DNA from 3 places in the Variovorax sp. S12S4 genome. Region 1 is predicted to be linked to each of the others. Evidence: predicted binding sites of a transcription regulator. Region 1 holds the regulator's gene; each other region holds the start of a gene.
The links. Region 1 encodes LexA, which represses DNA repair genes until DNA is damaged. Its sites were predicted from a motif close to ACTGTATNNNNATACAGT; they were not measured.
Positions count from the first base shown of each region.

Region 2: a site for LexA is predicted at 1,872-1,889, ahead of M0765_RS10845 (ATP-dependent helicase). Genes of this name have one in related genera too.
Region 3: a site for LexA is predicted at 2,614-2,631, ahead of M0765_RS12500 (putative DNA modification/repair radical SAM protein). Genes of this name have one in related genera too.

Region 1 covers NZ_JALPKR020000002.1:5,119,264-5,123,455, reverse strand. Annotated here, with positions in the region: gene M0765_RS25135 (MFS transporter) at 1-214, opposite strand, end outside; gene M0765_RS25130 (D-2-hydroxyacid dehydrogenase family protein) at 275-1,282, opposite strand; gene M0765_RS25125 (hypothetical protein) at 1,375-1,749, opposite strand; gene lexA (transcriptional repressor LexA) at 1,890-2,564, opposite strand; gene M0765_RS25115 (asparaginase) at 2,638-3,621, shown strand; gene adk (adenylate kinase) at 3,685-4,192, opposite strand, start outside.
Region 2 covers NZ_JALPKR020000002.1:2,184,147-2,188,338, reverse strand. Annotated here, with positions in the region: gene M0765_RS10845 (ATP-dependent helicase) at 1-1,859, opposite strand, end outside; gene corA (magnesium/cobalt transporter CorA) at 2,075-3,061, shown strand; gene M0765_RS10835 (5'-methylthioadenosine/adenosylhomocysteine nucleosidase) at 3,054-3,839, opposite strand; gene M0765_RS10830 (ABC transporter substrate-binding protein) at 3,843-4,192, opposite strand, start outside.
Region 3 covers NZ_JALPKR020000002.1:2,555,085-2,559,276, forward strand. Annotated here, with positions in the region: gene M0765_RS12485 (3-hydroxyacyl-CoA dehydrogenase NAD-binding domain-containing protein) at 1-1,241, opposite strand, end outside; gene M0765_RS12490 (LysR family transcriptional regulator) at 1,366-2,286, shown strand; gene M0765_RS12495 (hypothetical protein) at 2,271-2,522, opposite strand; gene M0765_RS12500 (putative DNA modification/repair radical SAM protein) at 2,653-3,906, shown strand; gene M0765_RS12505 (UdgX family uracil-DNA binding protein) at 3,922-4,192, shown strand, end outside.

The DNA.
Region 1 (4,192 bases):
GGTCCCAGCCCGCGACCACGGCCGCCAGCAATGGTGCGCCGAGGCACATCACCACCGCGGCAACCGTGATCAGCTGGCCCGCGGTAGCGACGGTAACCGCCAGCGACGTGCTGATTTCATTGAGCGTGCCGGGCACCACCATCACGCCCGTGCCGATCACGAAATTGCCGGCCAGCAGCGCCCAGAGCGCGCCCCGGGGCGCAGGCCGGTTCACTGAAGGACCTTCGCCTTCGGCTGCGGTACTCGCCTTGGGGCGGCCCGGCGGCTCATGAAATCACCGGCGAACCTGCAGCGCGCCCGGATTCACGATGTTGGTGGGGTTGCCCTTGATGAAGCTCACCACGTTGTCGAATGCCTGCCCGAAATAGCTCTCGTAGCTGTCTTGCTCCACGTAGCCGATATGCGGTGTGCAGATGCAGTTTTCGAGGCGCAGGAGCGCGTGCCCCTGCAGCGGCGGCTCGCTCTCGAACACGTCGACCGCCGCCAGCCCCGGACGGCCGCGGTTGAGCGCCGCCAGCAGGGCATCGGGTTCGACCAGTTCCGCGCGCGAGGTGTTGACGAAAAGCGCCGTCGGCTTCATGCGCGAAAGGTCTTCGAGCGTGACCAGGCCCATGGTTTCTTCGTTCAGCCGCAGGTGCACCGACAGCACATCGGCCGCGGCAAAGAACTCGTGCCGGTTCTGCGCCACCTGGAAGCCGTCGGACCGGGCCTTGGCGCAGCTTGCCTCGCGGCCCCAGATGACGACCTGCATGCCGAAGGCTTGGCCGTAGCGCGCCACCAGCTGGCCGATGCGGCCGTAGCCCCAGATGCAGAGGGTTTTGCCCTTGAGCACCGAGCCCAGACCGAAGTTGGGCGGCATCGAAGCCGACTTGAGCCCCGATTGCTGCCACGCGCCGTGCTTGAGGTTGCTGATGTACTGCGGCAAGCGCCGCATGGCCGCCATGATCAGCGCCCAGGTGAGTTCGGCGGGCGCTTGGGGAGAGCCGGTGCCCTCGGCCACAGCCACACCCCGTTCGGTACACGCTGTGACGTCGATATGGTTGCCCACGCGCCCCGTCTGCGAAATGAGCTTGAGCTTGGGCAGCTTTTCGATCAGTTGGCGCGAGATATGGGTGCGCTCGCGGATCAGCACGATCACGTCGGCGTCCTTCAGGCGAATTGACAGTTGACCAATGCCCTTGACCGTGTTGGTGTAGACCTTGGCCGCGTACGCGTCCAGCTTGGTGGCGCAGCGCAGCTTGCGCACGGCGTCCTGGTAATCGTCGAGGATCACAATGTTCATGGCGTGCCATTGTGCCTCGCAGCATTGGCATGACGCGCGTGTGAACGTTTGGATACCCGCCCCGGGCAATGGTCACCGGGGGTTGCATGGCCTCAATGCAGGCGTGTGGAGGCGGGCGCGGTGCTCACGGCTTCCATGGCCTCGAGTGCCGCCAGGCGGTCGAGTTCGGCGCAAACGTCGGCCATGCGACCGGAAATCACCATGCGGTTGGTGCTGCGCTTTTCGCCTTGCAGGCCGTCCACCACGCGAATGACGCGCAGGGGCCGTGCGGGTGCGGGGGACGCATCAGCCGAGGCGGCTGGACCATGGGTCCGGGCCGTGCAAGACGGCCGGACCGCGACGTAGCGCAAGCCTGCGGAAGCACTGCTGCTGTCGTGGCGGCGCGGGCGACGGGCCGGCAGCAGCCGGCTTGCGAGCGATTGCAGCGGCATCCACAAATCAACGATGGCGAGGAGGGCGATTCCCATGTGAACTCCAAAAAAGTCTGAGGTTGAACACAGGCAGGATTTCTTTGATCGGGCGCAACAGGGTGATGGCGACTTAGCGCCATACGCCCGCCACCTGTTGCGACCGGGTGGGGTGCTGCTTTCGCGGCAGGCCGCAGGGCCTACATCAGCATGGTGTTGCGAATGAGGCCGACCGCCAGGCCTTCGATTTCGAACGGCTCGCCGGGCTGGACCACGATGGTGGGGTAGTCGGGGTTTTCGGCGTGCAGCTCGATGACCTGCTTGTTGCGCTTGAGGCGCTTGACCGTGACTTCGTCGCCGAGGCGGGCCACCACGATCTGGCCGTTGCGGGCTTCCTTGGTGGCTTGCACCGCCAGCAGGTCGCCGTCCATGATGCCGGCGTCGCGCATGGACATGCCGCGCACCTTCAGCAGGTAGTCGGGCTGGCGCTGGAACAGCGTGTTCTCGACATAGTAGGTCTGGTCGACGTGTTCTTGCGCGAGGATGGGCGAACCCGCCGCCACACGGCCGATAAGAGGCAGTGCCAGCTGCGCCATGCCGGGCAGCGAAAGCGAGAACTGGTTGTTGCGCGACTCGTTGAGCGAACGCAGCGCATCGCCCTTGAGCCGGATGCCGCGGGAGGTGCCGCTGACGAGTTCGATGACACCCTTGCGGGCCAGCGCCTGCAGGTGCTCTTCGGCCGCGTTGGCCGACTTGAAGCCCAGCTCATTGGCGATTTCTGCCCGCGTGGGCGGAGCGCCGGTGCGTGCGATGGCGCTCTGGATCAAGTCCAGGATTTGCTGCTGGCGGGCGGTAAGCTTCACGGCGAACTGCATATGTTGTTCCTTGCGGCACTGGCTAGATATCCAGTACCTGTATTTTTAACCAGTTTTTAAAAGTTGGCAAGCCATGGTTAATTCGCTCTCGCCGAGCCTGCGGCGCATTGTGGTTCTGGGAACGGGCGGCACCATTGCGGGCCGTGCCGCCAGCGGTGGCGACAACATCGGCTACACCGCCGGGCAAGTGGGCGTGGCAGACCTGCTCGGCGGCATCGAGGCGCCCGAAGGCCTGGCGCTTGCGGCCGAGCAGGTGGCGCAGCTCGACAGCAAGGACATGGAACCCGACGTCTGGCTGCAGCTCGCCCGGCGTTGCGCTTTCTGGCTGGCCAAGGCCGATGTGGCCGGCGTGGTGATCACGCACGGCACCGACACGCTCGAGGAAACCGCCTTCTTTCTTCAGGCCGTGCTTGCGCCCGGCAAACCCGTGGTGCTGACCTGCGCCATGCGCCCGGCCAGTTCGCTTTCGCCCGATGGCCCGCAGAACGTGCGCGACGCCATCTCGGTGGCAGCCGCGCCGGCTGCGCGGGGCGTAACCGTGGTCTGCGCAGGCGCAATCCACAGTGCCTTCGATGTGCAGAAGGTGCACACCTATCGGCAGGATGCGTTCGCTTCGGGCGATGTCGGTCCGGTCGGCTATGTGGAGGAGGGGGTGGTACGGCGGGTGCGGGATTGGCCTGAGTCGCCGGCGCGCTCGAAGCTTCTCGAAGCCGGCGAAGCCGCGGCGATGCAATGGCCGAGGGTCGAAATCCTCACCAGCCACGCCGGTGCGACCGGCGCCATTGTCGACGTGCTGCTTCAGGAGCGGGCGATGGGCGTCGCCGAGCCGGTGCGCGGGCTGGTGCTCGCCGCGACTGGCAACGGCACGGTGCACCATGCGCTGGAGGCTGCCGCGCTTCGCGCGCAGGATGCGGGCGTCGCCGTGCTGCGCGCCACACGTTGCGCGAGCGGGCGCGTTCTTCCGAGGCCTGATGACAAGCTGCGTGATGCCGGCGCCCTGACGCCGGTCAAGGCACGGATCGCGTTGATGCTGGAACTGATCGGAACAGCCGCCTGAGGGGCCGCGGGCACAAGCGGGCAGGCGCGCAAGCTGCCAAGGCAGCCCGCCTGCTGCCGAACTTCAGTTGCTCAGTGCAGCCAGTGCGCGCTGGGTGATTTCTTCGACCGTGCCGACGCCCTTGATGGCGCGGTATTTCGGCGCCGAGGCCGGATCGGCCTTGGCCCAGGCCGAGTAGTAGTCGACCAGCGGACGCGTCTGCTGGCTGTACACCTCGAGCCGCTTGCGCACGGTTTCTTCCTCGTCGTCCTTGCGCTGGATCAGTTCTTCGCCCGTGATGTCGTCCTTGCCCTCGACCTTCGGCGGATTGAACTTCACGTGATAGATGCGGCCCGATGCGGGGTGCGAGCGGCGGCCGCTCATGCGTTCGATGATGTCGCTGAAGGGCACGTCGATTTCGAGCACGTAGTCGAGCTTGACGCCCGCTGCCTTCATCGCGTCCGCCTGCGGAATGGTGCGCGGGAAGCCGTCGAACAGGAAGCCGTCGGCGCAATCGGGTTGCGCGATGCGTTCCTTCACGAGGTTGATGATGAGGTCGTCGCTCACCAGGCCACCCGATTCCATGACCGCC
Region 2 (4,192 bases), 2.9 Mb from region 1:
TCCTCTTCGAGCTCGTGCGCGCTCTGCGCCACGTCGGCCGGCAGGCAACCGTCGACCACGTTGAGCACATGCACCGAATTCCACTCCTGTCCCTTGGCCGAATGGATGGTCGAGAGGATCAGGTAGTCCTCGTCGAGCAACGGCGGCCCCGGGCGGTCGCTGGTGGCTTCGGGCGGATCGAGCGTGAGCTCGGTCAGGAAGCGCTCGCGCGAGCCGTAGCCCGCCGCAAGCCGCGCAAGCTGCTCGATATCGCCGCGCCGCACGCCCGAGGTGTCGTCATACAGCCGCTCCAGGTGCGGCAAGTACCAGCGAACCGCCAGGTCCACATCGGCGGGCCATGGCAGCGAGGGCGTACGCAGCGCGGCATACGCCTCCGCGAACACCGCCCACTCGGCGCGCGCCGCGGCCGGCGGCACGAAGTCGCGCACGGCCGCGGCCGGGTCGGCCGCTTGGTCCATGGCGTCGAGCAGCCGTGCGCCGGTGGCGGGGCCGATGCCCGGAATGAGCTGCGTCACGCGAAACCCCGCCATGCGCCCGCGGGGGTTTTCGGCGAAGCGCAGCACCGCGAGCAAGTCTTTGACGTGCGAGGCCTCGAGGAACTTGAGACCGCCGTATTTCACGAACGGAATGTTGCGGCGCGCCAATTCGAGCTCGAGCGGCGCGCTGTGCGTGGAGGTGCGAAAAAGCACCGCTTGCGACTTGAGCGCGAGGCCGCCTTCGCGGTGCTCCAGCACCTTGTCGGCCACCCACACGGCTTGCTGTGCCTCGTCGGGCACCAGCACCAGTTGCGGCCGGCCCGCGGACGGCTTGTCGGTCCAGAGCGTCTTGGCATGCCGTTCGGCGGCTTGCGCGATGACCCGGTTCGAGACGTCGAGGATCGGCTGCGTCGAGCGGTAGTTGCGCTCCAGCGTGACGACGCGCGCAGCCTGCGAAAACTGTGAGGGAAAGTCGAGAATGTTACGGACCGTTGCGCCCCGAAAAGAGTAGATCGACTGCGCATCGTCGCCCACCACCGTCACGCCGCGTCCGTCGGGTTTGAGCGCAAGAAGGATCGCGGCCTGGAGCAGGTTGGTGTCCTGGTATTCATCGACCAGTACGTGGTCGAAGCGCGCGCCGATCAGGTCGGCCAGCGCAGGCTCCGCCACCATTCCGGCCCAGTAGAGCAACAGGTCGTCGTAGTCGAGCACGTTCTGCTGCTGCTTGGCTTCCACGTAGGCGCCGAACAGGCGCTTGAGCTCGGCTTCCCACTCGGCGCACCAGGGAAAGGCTTCGGACAGCACCTGGGCCAGCGGCGCCCGCGTGTTGACGCAACGCGAGTAGATCGAAAGACACGTGCCCTTGCGCGGAAAGCGGTTCACGCTGGTCGACAGGCCGAGCTCGTGGCGCACCAGGCCCATCAGGTCTTCGGCGTCGCCCCGGTCGTGAATGGTGAAGTTGTCGTTCAAGCCGATGTGGGCGGCGTATTCGCGCAGCAAGCGCGCGCCGATGCCGTGGAAAGTGCCGGCCCACGGCAGCGCCGGCGGCTTTTCGGACTTGAGCCCGAGCACGCGCGCCAGCACCTGGCCCGCGCGGCGCTCCATCTCTTGTGCGGCGCGGCGCGAAAAGGTCAGGAGCAGCAGGCGCTGCGGATCGACGCCGCCGGCGATCAGGTGCGCCACACGGTGTGCCAGCGTGCTGGTCTTGCCGGAACCCGCACCGGCAATGACCAGCAGCGGACGCTCGTCGCGGCCGACCAGGGTGCCCACGCCATGCTCGACCGCGGCGCGCTGCTCGTCGTTGAGCGCGCCGAGCGCGGCGGCAAGGCGGTCGGCCTGCGTGGCACCGGCGGCGGAAAAAACGGGGAGCGCAGCGGTCTGCATGGCCGTGACTTTACTGTATGTCCATCCAGATCGGCGACGCTGCCGTCATATGGCCGATGACATAATCGCGCCTCGCTGCAACTGGAGACCGCATCATGGAAACCGCTCCGTCTCGGCAGCTTTCAACTCCCCTCTGACGCCTGCTTGCCGGGCCTGGGATTTGAAAGCGCCCCTCCCTCGCCCCATCGCCTCAGTCATTTCACGGGAGTGAGCCCATGCTCAATATATTTACGCTCGCCAACGGTCGCCTCGTTCAGGAAGAGATCGAGTCTCTGGAGGAGCTTTCCAAGTTCCAGCCGATCTGGGTCGACCTCGAATCGCCCACGCTCGAGGAAAAGCGCTGGATCAAGCAGTACTACGGCCTCTCGATCCCCGAAGACGCGATGGACGAGGACATCGAGGAATCGGCGCGCTTCTATGAAGAAGACAACGGCGAGCTGCACATCCGCTCCGACTTTCTGATCGACGACGACGAAGACCCGCGCTCGGTGCGCGTTGCGTTCATCCTGAACCAGCACAACACCGAGCTTCGCAGCCGCGGCGTGCTGTTCTCGATTCACGACGAAGACGTGCCGGTGTTCCGCCTGCTGCGCATGCGTGCGCGCCGCGCGCCGGGGCTGATCGAAGACGCGAAGGAAGTGCTGCTCAAGCTGTTCGACGCCGACGCCGAATACTCGGCCGACACGCTCGAGAACATCTACGACGAGCTGGAGATTGCCGGCAAGAAGGTGCTCGAAGGCAACGTGAGCGACGAACTGGCCGGCGAGGTGCTGGGCGCCATTGCGCGGCAGGAAGACTTGAACGGCCGCATCCGCCGCAACGTGATGGACACGCGCCGCGCGGTGAGCTTCATGATGCGCAGCCGCATGCTCAATGCCGAGCAGTTCGAGGAGGCGCGGCAGATCCTGCGCGACATCGAGTCGCTGGACAACCACACGGCCTTCCTGTTCGACAAGATCAACTTCCTGATGGATGCGACCGTCGGCTTCATCAACATCAACCAGAACAAGACCATCAAGATCTTCTCGGTGGCCAGCGTGGCGCTGCTGCCGCCCACGCTGATCGCGAGCATCTACGGCATGAACTTCAAGTTCATGCCCGAGCTCGACTGGTCGCTGGGCTATCCGTATGCGCTGGCGCTGATGGCGGCAAGCGCGCTGGTGCCCATGTGGTACTTCCGCCGGCGCGGCTGGCTCAAGTAGCAGCAGAGGTTTCGCCCGAAAGCGGCAGCGCGGCCAACCACGCGCCGACCAGCGCAAGGCTGTAGCGGCTCGCCACTTCGACAACGAAGCGTGCGAAGTCGCCATGCGCCGCGTCGTCGGCGCGATCGGAGATGGTGCGCATGGCCGCGAACGGCACGCCGTAGTCGTGGCACACCTGCGCCATCGCGGCGCCTTCCATTTCCACCGCCAGTGCATCGGGAAGATCCCTTCGCAATGCTTCGCTTTCGGCCGTGGTCGATACGAAGCGGTCACCGCTCACCAGCAAGCCGCGATGCACCCTGGGCGCTTCAATGCCGAACTCGTCGAGCGCCTGCTGGCCGATCAATGCAGCCGGATCGCTCAGCACCTGCGTTGCCACGACAGAAAGCGCATCGGCAATGGCCGCATCGGCCGTGAAGCGCGCCATGCCCATGAGCGGCACTTCGTACTTCGGAAAGATCGGCGAGGCATCGAGGTCGTGCTGCAGCAGTTCCGACGCGACCACCACGTCGCCCACGTTCACGCCGGGCGCAAGCCCGCCGGCAACGCCCGTGAACACGATGGCCCGCACGCCGAAGCGTTCGAGCAGCACCGTGGCCGTGATCGCCGCGGCCACCTTGCCGATGCGCGACAGCACCGCAACCACCGGCTGGCCGTGCAAATGGCCGATCCAGAAGTCGCGCCCCGCCGCGCGCACGCGCTGCTCGTCGGGCATCTGCGCAAGGAGCGCGCTCAGCTCCTCATGCATGGCTGCGACGATGGCAACGGGTGCGCTCATCGGCTACTTGATGTCCACGCCGTAGAAGGTGTGGCGGCCAAACGGGCTGAGCTTGAAGTCGACCACTTCCTTGCGCACCGGCTTCAGCTGCACCGCATGCGCAATGGTGAACCATGGTGCCTGCTCCTTGAAGATGACTTGCGCCTTCTTGTAGAGCGCATCGCGGTCGGCCTGCTTGGTTGCGGTCTTGGCCTTCAGCACGAGGTCTTCGTACGGCTGGTAGCAGAACTTGGAGATGTTGCTGCCGCTCGCCGATTGCGCCGAGGCGCAACCCAGCAGCGTGTAGAGGAAGTTGTCCGGGTCGCCGTTGTCGCCGGTCCAGCCCAGCATGCCCATCTGGTGCTCGCCGGCCT
Region 3 (4,192 bases), 2.6 Mb from region 1:
CACACGCGGTCGAGTTCGGCGAACACCGCCTTCTTCACGCCCATGTCTTCGAACACCGCTTCAACCACGATGTCGGCCTGTGCGAGCGCGTCGTAAGAGGTGGAGCCCGAGAAGCGCGCCATCACGGAGGCCTTGGCTTCGGGCGTCATGCGGCCCTTGCCGATCAGGCCGTCGTACACCTTTTCGACATGCTGGCGGCCGCGCGCAAGGCTGGGCTCGTCGCGTTCGATCATGGTCACGGGCAGGCCCGCGTCGAGCATCGCCACCGCGATGCCCGCACCCATGGTGCCGCCGCCGATGATGCCGGCCGATTCGATCGCGCGCGGCTTGGCGGCCTTGGTTTCGGGCGCCTTCAGCACTTCGCGCTCGGCGAAGAAGGCGTGGATGAGGCCGGCGCGCTGCGGGCTGTCGATGCACTGCAGGAACAGCTTGCGCTCCAGCGCCATGCCTTCGTCGAAGGGCAGCGTGAGCGCGGCTTCGACCGCTTCGATGATCTTCATCGGCGAGAAGAGCCCGCGGCTCTTCTTGGCGGTGTCGGCGCGCGCTGCTTCCAATGCGGCGCGGCTGCCGTCGGCATCGGCCAGGCCGGCGGCCTCGCGCGTGCGGCGCACCGGTGCCTTGGCGGCGGCGAGTTCCTGCGCATAGGCCAGGCCTTCGGCGCGCGCGTCGGCCTGGGTGCCCAGGCGGTCGACCAGCCCGAGCGACAACGCTTCCTTCGCACCCGCGTGGCGGCCGCTGAGCATCAGCTCGAGCGCGGGCTTCACGCCGATAAGGCGCGGCGCGCGCTGAGTACCGCCGGAACCGGGCAAGAGGCCAAGCTGCACTTCGGGCAGGCCCAGCTTGGCCGAAGGCGCGGCAATGCGGTAGTGCGTCGACAGCGCCACTTCAAGCCCGCCGCCCAATGCCGCGCCGTGGATGGCGGCAATCACAGGCTTCGTGCAGTTCTCGATCTTCAGGCACACCTCGGGCAGCGAGGGCGGCTGCGGCGTCTTGCCGAACTCGCGGATGTCCGCGCCCGCGATGAAGTTGCGGCCCGCACCGAAGATCAGCACCGCGGCGGCCGCGCTGTCGGCCTCCGCCGCCTCGATGGCGGCCACCAGGCCGCGGCGCACATCCACGCCCAAGGCGTTGACCGGCGGGTTGTCGATGGTCACCACGAACACGCCGCCCGGATGTGGGGCGCGCTCGAAGCTGACGGGGTTGGAAGAAGACGCGGGAAGGCTGGAGTCGGTGATGGCCATGTCTTGTCTCTCTTGTCTCTTGCGGGTTCCAGGGTGAACCCGGCATTCTTTGCCCGATGCGCGGCTTTGACAATTGCATAGAGGGTTGACAGACTGTCAAAGGATTTTTGACACAATCCGGTGCATGGACCTCCAATCGCTGACCTTGCTGGTGGAAATCCTCGATGCGGGCAACCTGAGCGCGGCGGCACGCCGCCTCAAGATGAGCCGTGCCAACGTCAGCTACCACCTGAACCAGCTGGAACGCTCGGTCGGCGCCCAGCTGGTGCGGCGCACCACCCGCCGCGCCGAGCCCACCGAGATCGGCCTGCGCCTCTACCAGCATGGCGTCGCCATCCAGACCGAACTGCTGGCCGCAAAAGAATCCGTCACCACGCTGGGCGAGGGCTTGCAGGGCCGCGTGCGGCTCAGCGTGCCCAGCGGCTACGGCCAGCTGGTCATGGCCGACTGGCTGATCGACTTCAAGCGCCAGTACCCCGGCATCGTGCTGGACGTGGTGTTCGAAAACCGCATCGAAGACCTGCTGCGCGACGAGGTCGACATTGCGATCCGCGTGGTGCCCGAGCCCCCGCAGAACCTGGTGGCGCGGGAGCTGGGGCCGGTGCGCTACGTGGCCTGCGCCTCGCGCGACTATGCGCAGAAGCATCCGCTGCCGGTGCAGCTGGACGAGCTGCAGGGCGCGCCGGTGGTCACCGCCGCGGTCATCGGCCGGGAACTGCGCGTGTCGGCCTACCAGGGTGAGACCCGGCGCGAGGTGATCCTCGAGCCGACGCTGATTTCAGAAAACTTTCTGTTCCTGCGCCAAGCCATCCTCGCGGGCCTGGGCATCGGCCTCGTGCCCGACTACGTGGTGCAGGACGACGTGCGCCGTGGCGAGGTGGTGACCACGCTGGACGACTGGCGCCTGAGCATTTTCGGCACGCAGATGTTCATGCTCTACATGCCGAACCGGCAGCACACGCGGGCGATCCGCACCTTCATCGACTTCATCCTGGAGCGGGTGCGGCCGCCCGCCACGGACCCGGCCGATCAGTCGCAGCGGTAGGTGACTTCGCCGACGACCGGCGCGCGTGAGCGCTTGGGGTCGAGATAGCGCATCGGAGCGCCGAAATTGCGGCAGTAGGCCTCTGCGTCCTGCGGACTGGGCGACTTGAACACGCCGTCGCCGAGCCAGGTGACACGGGGCGCGGGCCGCGCGGCGCATCCGGCGAGGACGAGGGTCGCGAGGGGCAGGGCGAAAAAAGCGGAGAGAGCAGGTGAGCGGCGCATCGGAAAGCGCATCGCTGCGCACGGGTGAAGAAGAGAGCCCGCGACTTTAGCGGGTGAAAAGCTTGGGCGCTTTCCCCGCTCTTCAAGACATACGGCCTTCAAAGCTGTATATTCATACAGTATTTTAAGTGCCCAGTTTCCCGTGGACCTCCAGCGCAAACTCGCCATCCTCGCGGACGCCGCCAAGTACGACGCCTCGTGCGCGTCCAGCGGCTCGCAGCCGCGCGACTCGCTCGGCGGCCGCGGCATCGGCTCGACCGAGGGCGCTGGCATCTGCCACAGCTTCGCGCCGGACGGGCGCTGCATCTCGCTGCTGAAGGTGCTGCTTACCAACCACTGCCAGTACGACTGCCTCTACTGCGTCAATCGCGCATCGAGCAACGTGCCGCGCGCGCGCTTTCGCGTCGACGAGGTGGTGCAGCTCACGCTCGACTTCTACCGCCGCAACTGCATCGAGGGGCTGTTCCTGTCCAGCGGCATCGTCAAGTCGCCGGACCACACGATGGAGCAGGTGGTCGAGGTGGCGCGCACGCTGCGCGAAGACCACGACTTTCGCGGCTACGTCCACCTGAAGACAATTCCCGATGCGAGCGACGAGCTCATTGCGCGCGCCGGCCGCTATGCAGACCGCCTGAGCATCAACGTCGAGATGCCGACCACCGAGGGCCTGCAGGCGCTCGCCCCCGAGAAGGACGAAAGCGCCATCCGCCGATCGATGGCGCGGCTGCGCCTGCGCATCGACGACACGCGCGAAGAGGCGCGCCGCGTGGTGCCGATTCGCGCGCTGCCCGGCGCGGCGCCCGCCGCCGCAAAGCCGCCGCCCTTTGCGCCCGCCGGCCAGAGCACGCAGATGATCGTGGGCGCCGATGCCACCGACGACCGGCAGATCCTCGCCTCGAGCGCCACCCTCTACGGCGCCTACAAGCTCAAGCGCGTGTACTACTCCGCCTTCAGCCCCATACCCGACGCCGCCCGCGCGCTGCCGCTGGTGGCACCGCCGCTGATGCGCGAGCACCGGCTCTACCAGGCCGACTGGCTCATGCGCTTCTACGGCTTCGGGCACGAGGAAATAGTGGCCGAGCCCAATGGCCTGCTGCGGCTCGACGTCGATCCCAAGCTGGCCTGGGCGCTCGCGCATGCCGACCGCTTTCCGGTCGACCTGAACCATGCGCCGCGCGAAATGCTGCTTCGCGTGCCGGGGCTCGGCGTGAAAGCCGTCGAGCGGCTGCTGCAGGCGCGGCGCGTGCGCCGGGTGCGCGCGGACGACCTGCGGCGGTTGCACGTGCCGGCGCGCAAGGTGCTGCCGTTTGTCGTCGCGGACGGGCACCGGCCGTCGCGCGGGGCGCCCATGCCTTCGCCGGAGCCGCAGCGCGCGGCGCAAGCCTCGCTGTTCTGAGCCGAGTCATTTGCCATGCACGTGCGGCTCGACGACCCGGTCGATCTCGACGCCTTTCGCCGCCATGCGCGGCAGCTGCTTGCCGCGGGCGTGCCGCCGGGCCGCGTCGAATGGAACGCGGCGCAGGCCGCTGGCGATGCCGCAGATCTGTTCGGCGCTGGGAGCAAAGCCGCGCCGCCGGCGGCGCTTGCTACCGCCGCAGAACGGCAGCCCGTGCCCGCATGGTTCGTCGAATTGTGCGGCGACGTCATCCTGCACCGCGACCCGCAGCGCCTTGCTTTGCTGT